DNA from 3 places in the Arthrobacter sp. FW306-06-A genome. Region 2 is predicted to be linked to each of the others. Evidence: riboswitches for the same ligand, from Rfam matches in the RefSeq annotation. Region 2 holds a riboswitch; each other region holds the start of a gene.
The links. Region 2 has a riboswitch for cyclic di-AMP ahead of LFT49_RS22015 (NlpC/P60 family protein). Riboswitches for the same ligand answer to the same signal wherever they lie in the genome.
Positions count from the first base shown of each region.

Region 1: linked by a shared signal. The riboswitch ahead of LFT49_RS04650 (C40 family peptidase) and the one ahead of LFT49_RS22015 (NlpC/P60 family protein) in region 2 are both predicted to bind cyclic di-AMP.
Region 3: linked by a shared signal. The riboswitch ahead of LFT49_RS22655 (M23 family metallopeptidase) and the one ahead of LFT49_RS22015 (NlpC/P60 family protein) in region 2 are both predicted to bind cyclic di-AMP.

Region 1 covers NZ_CP084552.1:967,731-972,460, forward strand. The annotation lists gene LFT49_RS04640 (metal-dependent transcriptional regulator) at 342-1,043, shown strand; cyclic di-AMP (ydaO/yuaA leader) riboswitch at 1,184-1,395, shown strand; gene LFT49_RS04645 (M23 family metallopeptidase) at 1,406-2,227, shown strand; cyclic di-AMP (ydaO/yuaA leader) riboswitch at 2,356-2,533, shown strand; gene LFT49_RS04650 (C40 family peptidase) at 2,595-3,281, shown strand; gene LFT49_RS04655 (NlpC/P60 family protein) at 3,444-4,217, shown strand; gene LFT49_RS04660 (HNH endonuclease) at 4,482-4,730, shown strand, end outside.
Region 2 covers NZ_CP084554.1:40,855-45,584, reverse strand. The annotation lists gene LFT49_RS22025 (heavy metal translocating P-type ATPase) at 1-1,285, shown strand, start outside; gene lspA (signal peptidase II) at 1,333-1,809, shown strand; cyclic di-AMP (ydaO/yuaA leader) riboswitch at 2,154-2,351, shown strand; gene LFT49_RS22015 (NlpC/P60 family protein) at 2,355-3,134, shown strand; gene LFT49_RS22010 (DUF3188 domain-containing protein) at 3,497-3,736, shown strand; gene LFT49_RS22005 (hypothetical protein) at 3,870-4,043, shown strand; gene LFT49_RS22000 (hypothetical protein) at 4,405-4,716, shown strand.
Region 3 covers NZ_CP084553.1:72,160-76,889, reverse strand. The annotation lists gene LFT49_RS21505 (heavy metal translocating P-type ATPase) at 1-819, shown strand, start outside; gene LFT49_RS22655 (M23 family metallopeptidase) at 1,025-1,672, opposite strand; cyclic di-AMP (ydaO/yuaA leader) riboswitch at 1,807-1,971, opposite strand; gene LFT49_RS21495 (NlpC/P60 family protein) at 2,474-3,247, opposite strand; cyclic di-AMP (ydaO/yuaA leader) riboswitch at 3,255-3,436, opposite strand; gene LFT49_RS21490 (heavy-metal-associated domain-containing protein) at 3,677-4,006, shown strand; gene LFT49_RS21485 (hypothetical protein) at 4,252-4,728, shown strand.

The DNA of each region.
Region 1 (4,730 bases), on a different contig from region 2:
AGGTGCTCCAATTTCGGCGGGGACGAACGCTTTGGTCCGCACGGGCGGGTTGTGGTGGCCGGCAGCCGGGCGGCGGCTGTGCCATAGGCCTTTCCCATTCTGCCTGAACAGCGGCGGTGGGCGGCAACCGGCAGCGGCAAAGTCCAGACACTGAGACAACGCGGCGGGCGTGCAAGTGTCCCGCCTGTGCAACCCTTCCGCGTGCACCTGTTGCGGCTCCCCTTGGGGCCGCAGCTATTCGGACAAAGTCAAAATAGGCTAAGCTTTCCCCCGGACTACCTCGCGGGAAGAGGCGATACGGTGGGACAACGCAAGGTACTGCGCTCGAGGAGCTGAGCTGGATGACGGATCTGATCGACACTACGGAGATGTACCTCAGGACCATCCTGGAGCTTGAGGAAGAAAACATCGTTGCCCTCCGGGCCCGTATTGCCGAGCGCTTGCGCCACTCCGGCCCCACCGTCTCCCAGACCATCGGCAGGATGGAGCGCGATGGACTCGTTGTTGTCTCTGGTGACAGGCATTTGGAGCTCACTGACACCGGGCGCAAGCGCGCCACGGAGGTGATGCGCAAGCACCGGCTGGCCGAACGCCTGCTGGCGGACGTCATCGGGCTGGACTGGGCCTACGTCCACGATGAAGCCTGCCGCTGGGAACATGTGATGAGTGAGCGGGTGGAGCGCCGCATCTACGAGATACTGGACCACCCCACCGAATCCCCGTACGGCAACCCCATCCCGGGCCTTGCCGCGCTGGGCGGCCGGCCGGCCCCCGGCTTCGGTGACGGCGCCATCAGCCTGGTGGAGGCGATGAAGAGCTACGTGCCTGCTTCCGGCGTGACCATCAGCCGCCTCGCGGAGCCGATCCAGGTGGAGCCGGAGCTGCTGTCGCAGTTGGACGAAGGCGGAATCCGGCCCGGCGCTGCAGTGGCCCTGGAGCGCGTGGGCGACTACATCTCGGTGCGGGTGGCCGGGATTGAAGGAGCGCTGGAGCTTCCGCCGGAGGTTGCCGCACACGTCTTTGTGGCCGTCAAGCAGGGCTGAAGCGAAACTTCCATACCCCGGACCTGCCCTTCCAGCCAAAGATAACGGAATTGTTACCTAGGGTCTTAAGCCCCTATAGTAGAACCAGTCGTTTGAAACTTAAGCGTTACCTGATCCGGAGCCGAGCTCTGCCAGCGGATCGGGTGCACGAGTCGTTACTGGCAGAGGCGGGGGAACCACAAGCGGCAGCGGGGGACTGCCTTGGGGTGAAGTCCGTCAGCAGCAAGCCTCTCCAGTGAAGGATTCTTCCGGGAATACCCCTGCGCAGAAGCTTGCCCTTGGCGGGCCGGGTCTTTGATCTCTCTGACCCGAATCCGACAGCTAACTCCGCAGGCTTTTCCAGAGAGGAACCCTTCTTGACCATGCAAACCCCCCGGGGACGCCGCCGTGCTGCCGGCCCCCCTTCGGCGCCGCGGGTTGTCGAAGTTGTCGCAGCGGAGCGCCCCCGCGACCTCCATCGCGACGCCCGCCGCCGCCGGGGTCCGTTCCGCCAGATGACGGAGTTTGCCGCTGCCAGCGGCATCGGCCAGAAGGCCGGCATTGCCCTGGCAGCCACCGGCCTGGTGCTGACCGTGACCGTGCCCGCCACAAGTCCCGTTATGGCCACTGATGCCGCCGGCAGCGCCCCGCTTGCAGCCTCCTCTGTCACGCCGCAGCCCGAGATCTCGGCCGACATCGGTGCCCAGATCGACTTCAGCCGGTCCGCCGTGGTGACCCAGGCGGACCCGGACGGGAAGCTAAAGCAACTGCTGAGTGCCCAGTCGGCCGGCTCCGTGACGCGTGCCGCGTCAGCCGGCACCCTGGCCGCACCGCTGGCATCCCTTGCCACCGCTTCCCCCTTCGGTTACCGGGTCAGCCCGATTACTGGAGGCTCGGGCGACTTCCACCGGGGCCAGGACTTCGTGGCGCAGTGTGGGACATCCGTCCTGGCGGCCGCCACGGGTACCGTGACCTTCGCGGGCTGGCATCAGTTCGGCGGCGGAAACCGAGTGGTCATCGACCACGGGAACGGGCTGGAAACCACCTACAACCACCTGTCGTCCTTCAATGTGAAGGTGGGCCAGACCGTCTCCCGCGGGGATGTGGTGGCGCTGAGCGGCACCACTGGTGCGTCCACCGGCTGCCACCTGCACTTCGAAGTCCAGGTCAATGGCGAAGTGGTCGATCCCATGGGCTGGTTGTAACCGAATGATTGCGCACTCTCAGATCGCCGTGACTAGCCGTGACCTGAATGTGACATTGAAACAAAACTGTTGTACCGTCTAACTCGCGTCAACTTTTCCGAAGTTGACGCTCTTGAGTGGATTGCCTAACTCTGCCACCGCTCAAGGTCCGTTCGCATTTCATCGTCTGGCAGGGGCGGGGGAACCAATTTCGGCCTTCATTCAGAAGGCCTTGGGGTTAAGTCACAAGCTTCCCAGGAAGCAGCGTGGCCGGGTGACTCCCATCCGAATCCGACAGCTCACCTCGCAGGCATTGGGAGAGGCTACCTTCGTGTCTTCACGCCATAATTCTGCGCGCCACCGTGCGCAAACGGTTCGCACCAACCCCTTGGATGCCGTTTCCAAGGCCGTGAGTGCAAATGCCGGGACCGTAGGCCGCCAGGCTGCCGTTGTGGCAGCCGCCTCGGGCCTGATCCTGAGCATGGGCCTGCCGGCCACTGCTGCTGATACCACTGCCGGTGTCTCAGCTTCCACTGAGTCCGGTTCGGCCCAAACGGCCCTCGCAGTCACCGCTGCCCCCACCGCCACGGTTTCCTTTGAACGTCCCGTGGTCAAAACCACCGCTGCTCCCAAGGTGCAGCCGGTGCGTACCCAGTCCACCGACACGGCCACCGCTGCTGCTGCTGCCGGCCAGGACGCCGCGCCGGCCGCCAAGACCGCCCAGACCGTCTCCTCGGCGGCGACCTCGGGCATCGCAGCCATCGCCTACACCGGCATCGGCCACTCGTACGTGTGGGGCGGCACCAGCCCCGTCACCGGCTGGGACTGCTCCGGGTTCGTGCAGTGGGTTTACGCCCAGGCAGGCATCAGCATTCCCCGCACCAACGCGTGGAGCATCATGACCCCCACCTCCGCGCCGCAGCCGGGTGACCTGGTTGTCCAGAACGGCGGCGCCCACGTTGGCATCTACGTCGGCAACGGCATGATGATCAGCGCACTCAACCCCTCACAGGGCACGCTGCTCCACTCGCCTGCAGCCACCGGTACCTCGTCGTACTACCACCTCAACAAATAGTTCTTGGGCTCCGTGCTCCAAGGGCTATTTCTTTGCCCAAAGCTTCTTCGCTAGAAACCACATCCCCGTTCGGGACGCGCCGGCGTACCCCCAAGATGCCGGCGCGTCCAACACACTTTGCCTGCCTACCTGCGGTTGCAAGGAAAACGAAAGAGAGAACTGATGACGACTCGTGCTACCGCACGGCACCGCGCCGAGGTCACCAAGACCAACTCGATCGCTGTCATTGCCAAGGCTGTCAGCGACAACGCCGGCGGCATGGGCCGCCAGGCTGCGGTCATCGCCGCCGCTTCCGGCCTGGTCCTGACCAGCGGCATTGCGGCCAACGCCGCCGATGCCAACGTCAAGCGCGACTCTGCTCCCGCCTCCGCGCTGGAAGTTGAATCCGCCGTCGACGCCCCGATTTCCGCCGCTTCCACCATTGCGATCAGCTTCGAGAAGCCAGCTGTGACCACCACGCCGGCCCCCGTCGTCGAGCCCGAGCCCCAGGTTCAGGTGGAGGAAGCTGCCCCTGCTCCCGCCGCCCAGCCCGTTGCCGCTCCCAAGGTCACCGCCAAGGTCGCCACCGCCGCTGCCCCGGCCGCTCCCGCAGCCCAGGCTTCTGCCAGCGGCAAGGGTGCTGCAATCCTCTCCGCCGCCTACGCCCAGCTTGGCGTCCACCAGGACTGCACCATGCTGGTGACCAACGCCCTGGCCGCCGTCGGCATCCACTTCCACGACTGGCCCGCCGGCTACCTGTCCCTGGGGGACACGGTGCCTGCTTCCCAGGCACAGCCCGGCGACCTGATCTACTACGCCGATGGTGGCGGAGGAATGGCACACATCGCTGTTTACGCCGGAAACGGCATGGCCGTGCATGGCGGCTTCAACGGCAACGACACCGTGGTCTTCAGCGCAAACGTGGGCTCCGGGCCGGTTTTCATCCACGTCAGGTAAGCACCGCATGTCCGGCACTGGCAACAGCCAGTGCTTGTCCAAGGACCCCCGCCCTCGCAGCGGGGGTCCTTGGCGTTTAAGAAGTTCCCCGCAGGGGACTGATGCCTGCCCTGCTGGGGAACGTTCCCCGCAGGGAATCCGGGCGGCGATTACCTGATTTTGCACTTCTCTGTTTACTCTTGTGATGTCGATCCATAGCCCGGACATGCCGAGGGCAGCCGGCCCTCGTGCCCCTGACGGGTGCGGCCGTGAAGAGGTAAGTGCATGCGCACTCTCGTTCTGAATGCTGGATATGAACCGCTGGCGGTCATTACTTTCCGCCGGGCGCTGGTGCTTGTGCTCACGGGCAAGGCGAGCGTCGTGGCCGAAGGGGATGACCCTGTCGTGGGACCCACGGACGTCCTGGGCCGCCCGTCCGTGATCCTCCTCAACCGGTACATCCGGCCCCGATACAACCACTCCACGGCTGTCAGCCGCAGGGGCGTACTCAGACGCGACGGCCATAAATGCGCA
Region 2 (4,730 bases):
CACCGCGGAGAACAACTCCCTGGCCCGCATCGTGCACATCGTCGAGGCCGAACAGTCCCGCAAGGGACCCGGGCAGCGCCTGGCGGACAACATCGCCAGCAAGCTCGTCCCCGGCATCCTGATCGCCGCGGCCCTGATCATCGCCTTCGGCTTCATCGTCGGAGAGCCGCTGCTGTGGTTCGAACGCGCCCTGGTCGTCCTCGTGGCCGCATCGCCGTGCGCTTTGGCGATCTCCGTCCCGGTCACCGTTGTCGCCTCCGTCGGCGCCGCCAGCCGCATCGGCGTGCTGATCAAGGGCGGCGGCGCACTGGAAACCCTCGGCAAGATCCGCACCATCGCCCTGGACAAGACCGGCACCCTGACCCGGAACAAGCCCGAAGTCATCGATGTCGCCGCCGCCGGGACCACTACCCGCGAAGACGTTCTTGCCCTCGCAGCCGGGCTGGAGGCCCGCATCGAACACCCCCTGGCCCGAGCCATCCTCGCCGCATCCCCGGCCAGGGCCGACGTGACCGACGTGGACACCGTCCCCGGCGCCGGCCTGGAAGGCCGCTTCGAAGGCAAGACCGTCCGGCTGGGCCGCCCCGGCTGGATCAACGCCGGCGCCCTTGCCGGGGATGTCGAGCGGATGCAAACGGCAGGCGCCACCGCCGTCCTGATCGAATCCGCCGGCGAAGTCATTGGTGCCGTGGCAGTCCGTGACGAACTGCGCCCCGAAGCCCGGGACGTCATCGCCCGGCTGACCGCCTCCGGGTACACCACGGCCATGCTCACCGGTGATAACGCGATCACCGCCGCGGCCCTGGGCAAGGACGCAGGCATCACCGAAGTCCACGCCGACCTCCGCCCGGAAGACAAGGCCGAGATCATCCGGACCCTGAAGTCCCGCCAGCCCACCGCCATGGTCGGTGACGGCGTCAACGACGCCCCGGCCCTGGCCACCGCCGACACCGGTATTGCCATGGGCGCCATGGGCACCGACGTCGCCATTGAAACCGCCGACATCGCCCTGATGGGCGAGGACCTGAACCACCTGCCCCAGGTCCTGGACCACGCCCGCCGGACCCGGTCCATCATGCTGCAGAACGTGGGCCTGTCCCTGCTGCTGATCGCAATCCTGATCCCGCTGGCACTGGTCGGCGCCCTGGGACTGGCTGCGGTCGTCCTGATCCACGAACTCGCCGAAATCGTGGTGATCGGCAACGGCGTCCGCGCCGGCCGGATCAGCCGCAAGACAGCACTCCGGGCGGCCAAACCCGCGCCGGCACTGGAACCTGCCGCGTGAGCGTCCCGTCACCGGCAGATCCGGCAGATCCGGCAAGGACACCACCAATTGGCGCCAAAGCATGGCGGGTAAAAATTGGCCTGCTCGTCTCGGCCGCCGTGCTCGGGGTGGCCGACCTGGTTATCAAGGCCTTGGCCGAGGAACTGCTCTCCAACGGTGCCACGGTCGATCTGGGCCTGGTGAACCTGAAACTGCTGTACAACACCGGGGTCGCTTTCAGCCTCGGGGCTAACCTCGCCCCGTGGCTGGTCATTGCCGCGACCGCCATCATCGTCCTGGCCATGGCCTGGTACGCAGTGTCCACCGCCCCCGCCATGCCGGCGCTCTCCCGGGCGGGTGCGGCGATGGTGGTTGGCGGCGGTGCCGGGAACCTTGTGGACCGGATGGACGGGCGCGGCGTCGTGGACTACCTGCACAGCGGCTGGTTTCCCACCTTCAACCTCGCCGACGTGTTCGTCACCGTCGGCGTAGGGCTGTACGTGCTGGGCAGCCTGCTGGGATCCCGCGAACAGGAAAAGGCGTAACCAGCTGCAGTCCGGACACGGGCCTCCTGACGCTGGAAGTGACTTGCTCATCCTGGCCACGACGGCCGTATTAGCAGCGACCAACATCGATGACATTGCTTCCATGCTTTTCCGGTCCTTGAAAATGAAGGATCGATGGGCGCTGGGATTGAACGGCTGTGGAAGGCAGTGCAGGCACCGGCGGGGTCTGACCAGGTCACTGACGACATCCCCGAAAATACCCCCGCGTATCTGCCGGGTGCCAAGCAGGTTGTTACCACAGTCAGGGCGTTACGCAAATGTGACAAATGGGGCTTTTGTGACATAGGGTCTGACCGTGCCGGTTTCTCCGAATACGGCACTCCCGAGCAGACTTGCCTAACTCTGCCGCTGCCAGGGATCCGTTCGTAAAATTCGTCCGGCAGAGACGGGGAACCCAGAGTTGGCCCGCTTCGAGCAGGCCTTGGGGTGAAGCCGTGCCTGGTGCCTTTCGTGCACCACCGCGGCCGGGTGTCTCCCATCCGAATCCGACAGCTAACCTCGCAGGCAGTGGGAGAGGCCCTTTCATGCCCATGCGCAAAACTCACGGCCGCCACCGCGCGGTCTCCGTCCAGACCAGCGCCATCGCCGTGCTGTCCCAATCCGTCGCCGCAAACGCCGGCACCGCAGGCCGCCAGGCAGCCGTCCTCGCAGCAGCCTCCGGCCTCGTCCTGACCGGTGGCATCACCGCCGCCCAGGCAGCAGACACCCCGGCCCAGCGCGACGCCGAGCCGGCATCCACCCTCGAAGTCGCAGGCCAGGCCCAGACCCCGCTGACCGCCGACGCCACGATCCAGATCACCTTCGAGCGTCCCGCAGTGGAAACCACGCCTGCACCCGTCGTGGAAGCACCCAAGCCAGTCGCCGCCGAAGCGCCCAAAGCCACGGTCCCCGTGGGCGCTGCCACTGTGAAGCCAGCCGCTGCGCCCGCCAAGGCCCAGGTCACCGTCACCCCTGCCGCGCCGGCGCCCGCGCCGGCCGCGGGCGGGATCAACGCCATCATGCTGTCCTCCGCCTACGCCCAGATCGGTATGATCCAGGACTGCACACGGCTGGTCGAAAACGCCCTCAACGCTGCCGGCATCCCCGTCGGCGACCTCGGCCCGATGCAGTTCATGAACTACGGCACCGTCGTCACCGACCCCCAGCCCGGCGACATGGTCATGCAGCCCGGCCACGTAGGAATCTACGTCGGCAACGGCCAAGTCCTCAGCTCCGGCCTGAACGGCAAGAACGAAACAGCGGTCCACCCCCTGACCTGGATGACCTCCAAAGGCGCCGTGACCTTCGTGCGCGCAGGCAAATAAAACCACTGAAGGCCGGTGATTCAATGCCTTGGGGGCAATGAATCACCGGCCTTCAGCATGCCCTCGCACACTGGACCCTCTGTCGAGGGTCGAGTACCCTGCCTCTTACTCCGGTCCGGCGCCTCAAAACCTCTGCACCCTCACACCAAGGGACCGGAGACGCCGGAAGGTCCCGCCGAAGCCTGTTGTGCTGAGGTGCAACCGTACAGCCGAAGGCTCGCCCGTTTCCACGGACAGGCCCCGTGGCTGTTGAACCCTCCAGAGGAGTTCCGGCGAGAACGGCAAGACGTACTGCGGGCGCCAACCCCCTGCGTGGCGGCACGTGAAAAGGTGGGCATGGCTTTTCCGCATATGCTGGATGGGTGCTAAACGAGTTTTGGGCCACCGCACCTGCATCGTACAAAGCGGTTGTTTTCAGTGCCATGGCCCTGATTGCGCTGGGAATCGCGATTAACATTTTTGGCCAGACCGCCAAAAATGAGGCCCTGTCGTTTGCATCGCTGGCTGTCATAGGCGCGGGACTGCTGCTTCACGCTGCAGGGGTTGTCATCCGCGGACATCAGGTCCAGAAACGCCTTCGAAATTCTTCAAGAAAAGGATGACCCAGTGCAGAACGCTTTCGTCGCGGCTGGCCTGCAGGCCCTAAGCACGATGCCTACTCCCGGTCCCGGAACTGACGGGCTGAGGCCCGGTTTGAGTCCCGATCAGGTATCACCGGGATTTCTCGGGTTTCTGATGACCGCGTTTATGGTCATAGCCGTCGTGATGCTCATGGTGTCCATGACCCGGCGGATCCGCCGGGTTCGCTACCAGGCGCAGGTCCGTCTGCCAGGGCAGGACAGTCCGGACGCAGCGGATACGAACCTTGCCACCGCCGGTGAGCCGCAAGCCGGCAAGCCCACACCCTAACGAAACTTCCGGGGCCCTGTCGAGTGGTTCGCCAATATGTTCCAGCACCAGCCACGTGCATTGACGCAGTGGCTGACCTGCACGGACCTGGTGGACGCGCGAGTCCATTCATCCATTCCTGTACAGTCGTGAGGAGCCTCATCGCGCCCCACGGATGCTGTCCCGCCCCCGGGCCAGTCCTGACGATGATTCAAGGAACCGTATGACCGCTGAAAATACAATGGCCGAGGGTCCTCATCGGCCGGCCGCGCCGTCCCGGGCATCGGGTATGCCGCTTGGTTGCCGGCGTTTGTTGATGGTTGGCGGTATCTGCGTTCCAATCGGCCTCGTTGCCGGACCATTTTTGCTGCCTGCTCAACTGTTGGCCGTCGCGGGAATTGTCCTGCTGGCTGTTGCGTTGTCCCACGGGCCCGGTGAACGCTGGTTTTGGCGCTGGTCGTTGGCTGTCGCCGCGGCTGGTGGCCTGTGGCTGGCCGCTACGGCGGCGTACTACATCACGATCATGGTCGCCGCTGAGGCGTCTGCCCCGTTGCCGGTTTTCGCGCAGGGACTCTTTACTGCCGGGGCGGTGTCCGTTGCGGTCATGGCGGTCGCAGCCCTGACCGCGGCGCTGTTGAGGATGCTGGCGAATCGCCGGAAAGCCCGGGAAGCGGGAGCGTCTGTCCGGTCGTAGGCCGTTCCTGGGTT
Region 3 (4,730 bases), on a different contig from region 2:
AGCGAACACCCCGTGGCCCATGCCATCGCACGGGCCGCACGCGAACACGCTCCCCTGGCGGCGGTGGCCGACTTCGTCAGCGCCCCGGGCGGGGGCGTGCGCGGCACCGTCAACGGACGCTCAATCGTCGTCGGACGCGCCGGATGGCTCAAGGACAACGGCATCGACACCCCCGCCGAAAGCCTGGAGCATCTGCACGCGCTGGAGGACTCCGGAGCGACCGTGATCTGGGTCGGCGTGAACGGGCAGGCCGCGGGCCTGATCAGCCTCACCGACACCATCAAACCGGGCTCGGCTGCCGCGATCGGCAGGTTGAAGGAACTCGGACTGCGTCCGATCCTGCTGACCGGCGACAACGCCTCCGCGGCGCTGGCCGTTGCCGCGAAGGTGGGCATCCCGGCCGCGGATGTGCTGGCAGGGGTCCTGCCCGAAGGCAAGGTCGAGGCCGTGCGCCGGCTGCAGAAATCCGGCGCGACCGTGGCGATGGCAGGGGATGGCGTTAATGACGCCGCGGCCCTGGCCCAGGCTGACCTGGGCATCGCCATGGGCAGCGGGACCGACGTGGCCATCGCCGCCGCAGACCTGACGGTCATGGGAAGCGATCTGGGGCAGGTCGCGGAAGCCATCGGGCTGTCCCGAAAGACGTTGGCCACGATCAAGACGAACCTGTTCTGGGCGTTCTTCTACAACGCCGTGGGCATCCCGGTCGCCGCGCTGGGCCTGCTGAACCCGATGATCGCCGGCGCCGCGATGGCCGCCAGCTCGGTCCTGGTGGTGACCAACTCGCTGCGGTTGCGCCGCTTCGGACGGACGCAATGAGGTGAAACGCCGCCCACCTGCGGCAGACATGCTGAAGGCCGGTGATGCACAGCCCCCAAGGCAGCACATCACCGGCCTTCAGTAGTTTATTTACCCGCGCGGACGAACGTGACGGCGCCCTTGGAGGCCATCCAGGTCAGCGGGCGGTCTGAGTTTCCGCAACCAGGAACAGCTGACGGATCATAGCCGGAATCCTCGTGTCTCGTTAAATGTAGGCCGAGGGATTGACGGTGGCACCGTTGACTACGACTTCGAAATGAAGATGGCAACCAGTTGACGCCCCGGTCGTACCAACGCCCGCAATCTCTTGGCCCTGCGTTACTGGTTGCCCGATAGAAACACCGATGCTGGCCAAGTGGTTGTATGTGGTCTTCATCCCGTTGCCATGATCCACAACGATCCGGTTGCCACCGCCATATGGGCTCCAGCCCGCCTCGACGACTTTCCCTGAGCCCGCAGCGAACACCGGAGTCGAGCATGCTCCTGTCAGGTCGACGCCAGTGTGCAGTTCGCCGGCAGCTCCGGTGATGGGGCTGACACGGAATCCGTAGGGGGAGCTCACATTCATGGCGGCCAGTGGTGCCCTCAGGCCGCTGGACTGCTCAGTGGGGGCCACCGCATCCGGTGCCACTGGGGTCGATCCTGAAACCGTTCCGGCAGCCTCCACGGGCGACGCCGGTTCAGGAGCCGGCTGGGAGGTCACTGCGGGGCTGTCAAAGGTCAGGATGGCGGTCGGCACTGCGGTAACGGCAGCCTCAACGGCAGGAACTGTGGACGCGGCGGTCCGGTCCGGGGCTCCGGCGCGGCCACCCGGGTCGGCCTGCGCAGCCGAAAGGGCCGTCAGGGCGATCATTCCCGTGACGGCAGCTGTAACGCCCCACTGTTGGCTCCGCAGCAGAATGGCAGCGTCACGCATAAGGGGGCGGCGTGGCCTGGGAGCAGGAAGGGCACGGCGACGGCCGTGTTTGGGCTGGGCAGACAAGATAGTGGTCCTCTCGGCGCCGGCGAAGTTAGCTGTCGGATTCGGACGAGTGGACTGTCCGGCTGCTGGAGGACGCGCGGCAGCGCAGCCGCCAAGTAGCTTCGCCCCAAGGCGCGCTCCGCGCGCGCCGTAAGTGGATCCTCCGCCCCCGCCTTGAGAAATTCATAGTTATAGGCCGCCGGCGGGGTTTGGCGTAGCGGGCAACACATACCCGCCAGGGGTATGCCTCCCTAGAGTAGCGAACCGTTCGCATAAGTTACAAATCCGTTATTCACTCCACTCGCGGCTGCCTGACCCAAGCAGCGCGCATTGCCCGCACGGTGGCGGGCGGACATCGTGATCGGGCGATCCGGTGGTTACGGGCACTGACCCGGCCGGATCGCGCAACCGATTGGCTGCCCCGCCGTACGCTGGCGCGCATAGAGACCAACCTGTTTTGGGCGTTCTTCTCTAACGCCGTCGGCATCCCGGTCGCCGCGCTGGGCCTGCGCAACCCGATGATCGCCGGCGCTGCGATGGCCGCCAGCTCGGTCCTGGTGGCTACCAACCATGTGCGGTCGCGCCGCTTTGGACCGCCGTTACGGGATGAATCTGCGTCCAACCGGGGCAGAAGTGCTGAAGGGCCGGTGATGCACAGCCCCCAAGGCAGTGCATCACCGGCCCTTCAGTGGCTTACTTACCGGCGCGGACGAACGTGACGCTGCCCTTGGAGGTCATCCAGGTCAGCGGGTGCACTGCGGTTTCGTTCTTCCCGTTCAGGCCCGAGCTGAGGACCTGGCCGTTGCCGACGTAGATTCCTACGTGGCCGGGCTGCATGACCATGTCGCCGGGCTGCGGGTCGGTGACCACGGTGCCGTAGTTCATGAACTGCATGGGACCCAGGTCCCCGACACGGATACCGGCAGCGTTGAGGGCGTTTTCGACCAGTCGGGTGCAGTCCTGGATCATGCCGATCTGGGCGTAGGCGGAGGAAACCATGATGGCGTTGATACCGCCGGCCACGGGCGCGGCTACAGGAGCGGCAGCAGCAGGGGCAACCGTCACCCGCGCCTTCACGGGCGCAGCCGCTGCAGCCACCACGGGTGCGGCGGACGCCTTGGGCGCCTCGACGGCGGCTGGCTTGGGTGCTTCCACCACCGGCGCCGGGGTGGTCTCCACCGCGGGGCGCTCGAAGGAAATCCGGACCGTTGCGTCCGCACTGAGCGGGGCCTGGACCTGGCTGGCGACTTCCAGTGCCTGAGCCGGCTCCGCCTCACGCTGGGCCGGGGCATCGGCTGCCTGGGCGGCAATGCCACTGGTCAGGACAAGGCCGGACGCCGCGGCGATAACGGCCGCCTGCCGGCCGGCGGCACCGGCGTTTCCGGCGACCGATTTGGACAACACCGCAAGGGCGCTGGTCTGGACAGGGACCGCGCGGTGGCGGCCGTGAGCTTTGCGCATGGGCATGAAAGGGCCTCTCCCACTGCCTGCGAGGTTAGCTGTCGGATTCGGATGGGAGACACCCGGCCGGACCGGCGCCAAAAGCACCAGGCACGGCTTCACCCCAAGACCTGCCCGCAGCAGGCCACTGTTGGTTTCCCCGTCTCTGCCGGACGAAAGTTGCGAACGGATCCCGGGCAGCGGCAGAGTTAGGCAAGTCCGCTCGGGAGTGCCGCATTCGGAGAAACCGGCACGGCTTCGACCGTACTTCACGCAGGCCTCATTTGTCACATTTGAATAACATGAGATGCTTATCACAGGACATCTCCTTTCTTCCCGATACCCCCACCCGGTATAGTTTCTGTTGTTGTCAGTGAAGTGGTATGTCCCGGCCGGCCCCTGCGCCCGGCTTTCACAGCCGTTCAATCCCAGCGCCCATTAGTCCTTCGTCAAGGAATGGAAACTGACATGTGTGGAACCGAAAACCGTACCCAGCTGCCGCTTGCTTCCTCCGCGTCCGGGTGCAGCTGCTGCTCGACTGAAGCCGCCCCTGCCCCCACCGCAGCCGCCGGTGCCACTACCGTTGAATTCGCTGTGGACGGCTTGACCTGCGGGCACTGCGTTCAGACGGTCGAGAAGGCCGTCTCTGCCGTTGATGGGGTGGAGTCTGCCTCCGTTGATCTCGTCCCTGGCGGCCGTTCCCGTCTGTGGGTGCAAGGTACGGTTGACGCGGCAGCGACGCGGGAGGCTGTGACTGCCGCCGGGTATACCTTCGTCGGAATCTAATGTCTGCACGTCCCCGGAGCCTCTCCTCGCGCGGGGCATTGTGCTTTCCGGGGAGGAGGGCCGTTCCACAATGACAGCACCCGCAGGTGCCCCCGGGCGGCTTGTGCCGGAAAGCCACCATCCCGACGCCGACGCCGGTAGACGGACATGCAGGCCCGCGCGTTTGAACTAGAAGGAGCGGGCCGGCAGGCACATTCTGCAGGTTTACCCTTGTAGTGAGAACTCTACGGAAAGGAGGAAGAGTCGTGACTCCAGCGCATCGTCGCCTTCTCACGGCCCTCCTCCTGCGGGGAGGGTTCCTGACCGCGGCCCTGGCCATCATTGCCGGCATCTTTGGCATGCACGTCATGAGCGGCGCCCACGACATGCCCCCGGGTTCCTCCATGTCAATGGCAGGCCCAGGGGGGTCGACGCAGCTGCAGACCATGACGGCCAGCCACGTCCACGCCATGGGGACGTCAAGAGGTGTGGCCTCAAATGATCCGGCGGCCGCGGGTTCCTTCTCCTTGTCGTCCTGTGACCCGGCGGGGTCGTGCACCGAGATGTCTGCCGGTGACGCCGCCTGTGTCCTTGCCCCGGGACATACGACTCTCGCAGCTCCACTGCCGGGAACAGCGCCCTACGATCTGCCCGATTTTGGTGCCGCCGCTGCGCTCGGCAGCACCTATGCCTACTCACCGGGCAGCCCCTCCCCCGGTGACCTCTGTATCAGCCGGACGTAAAC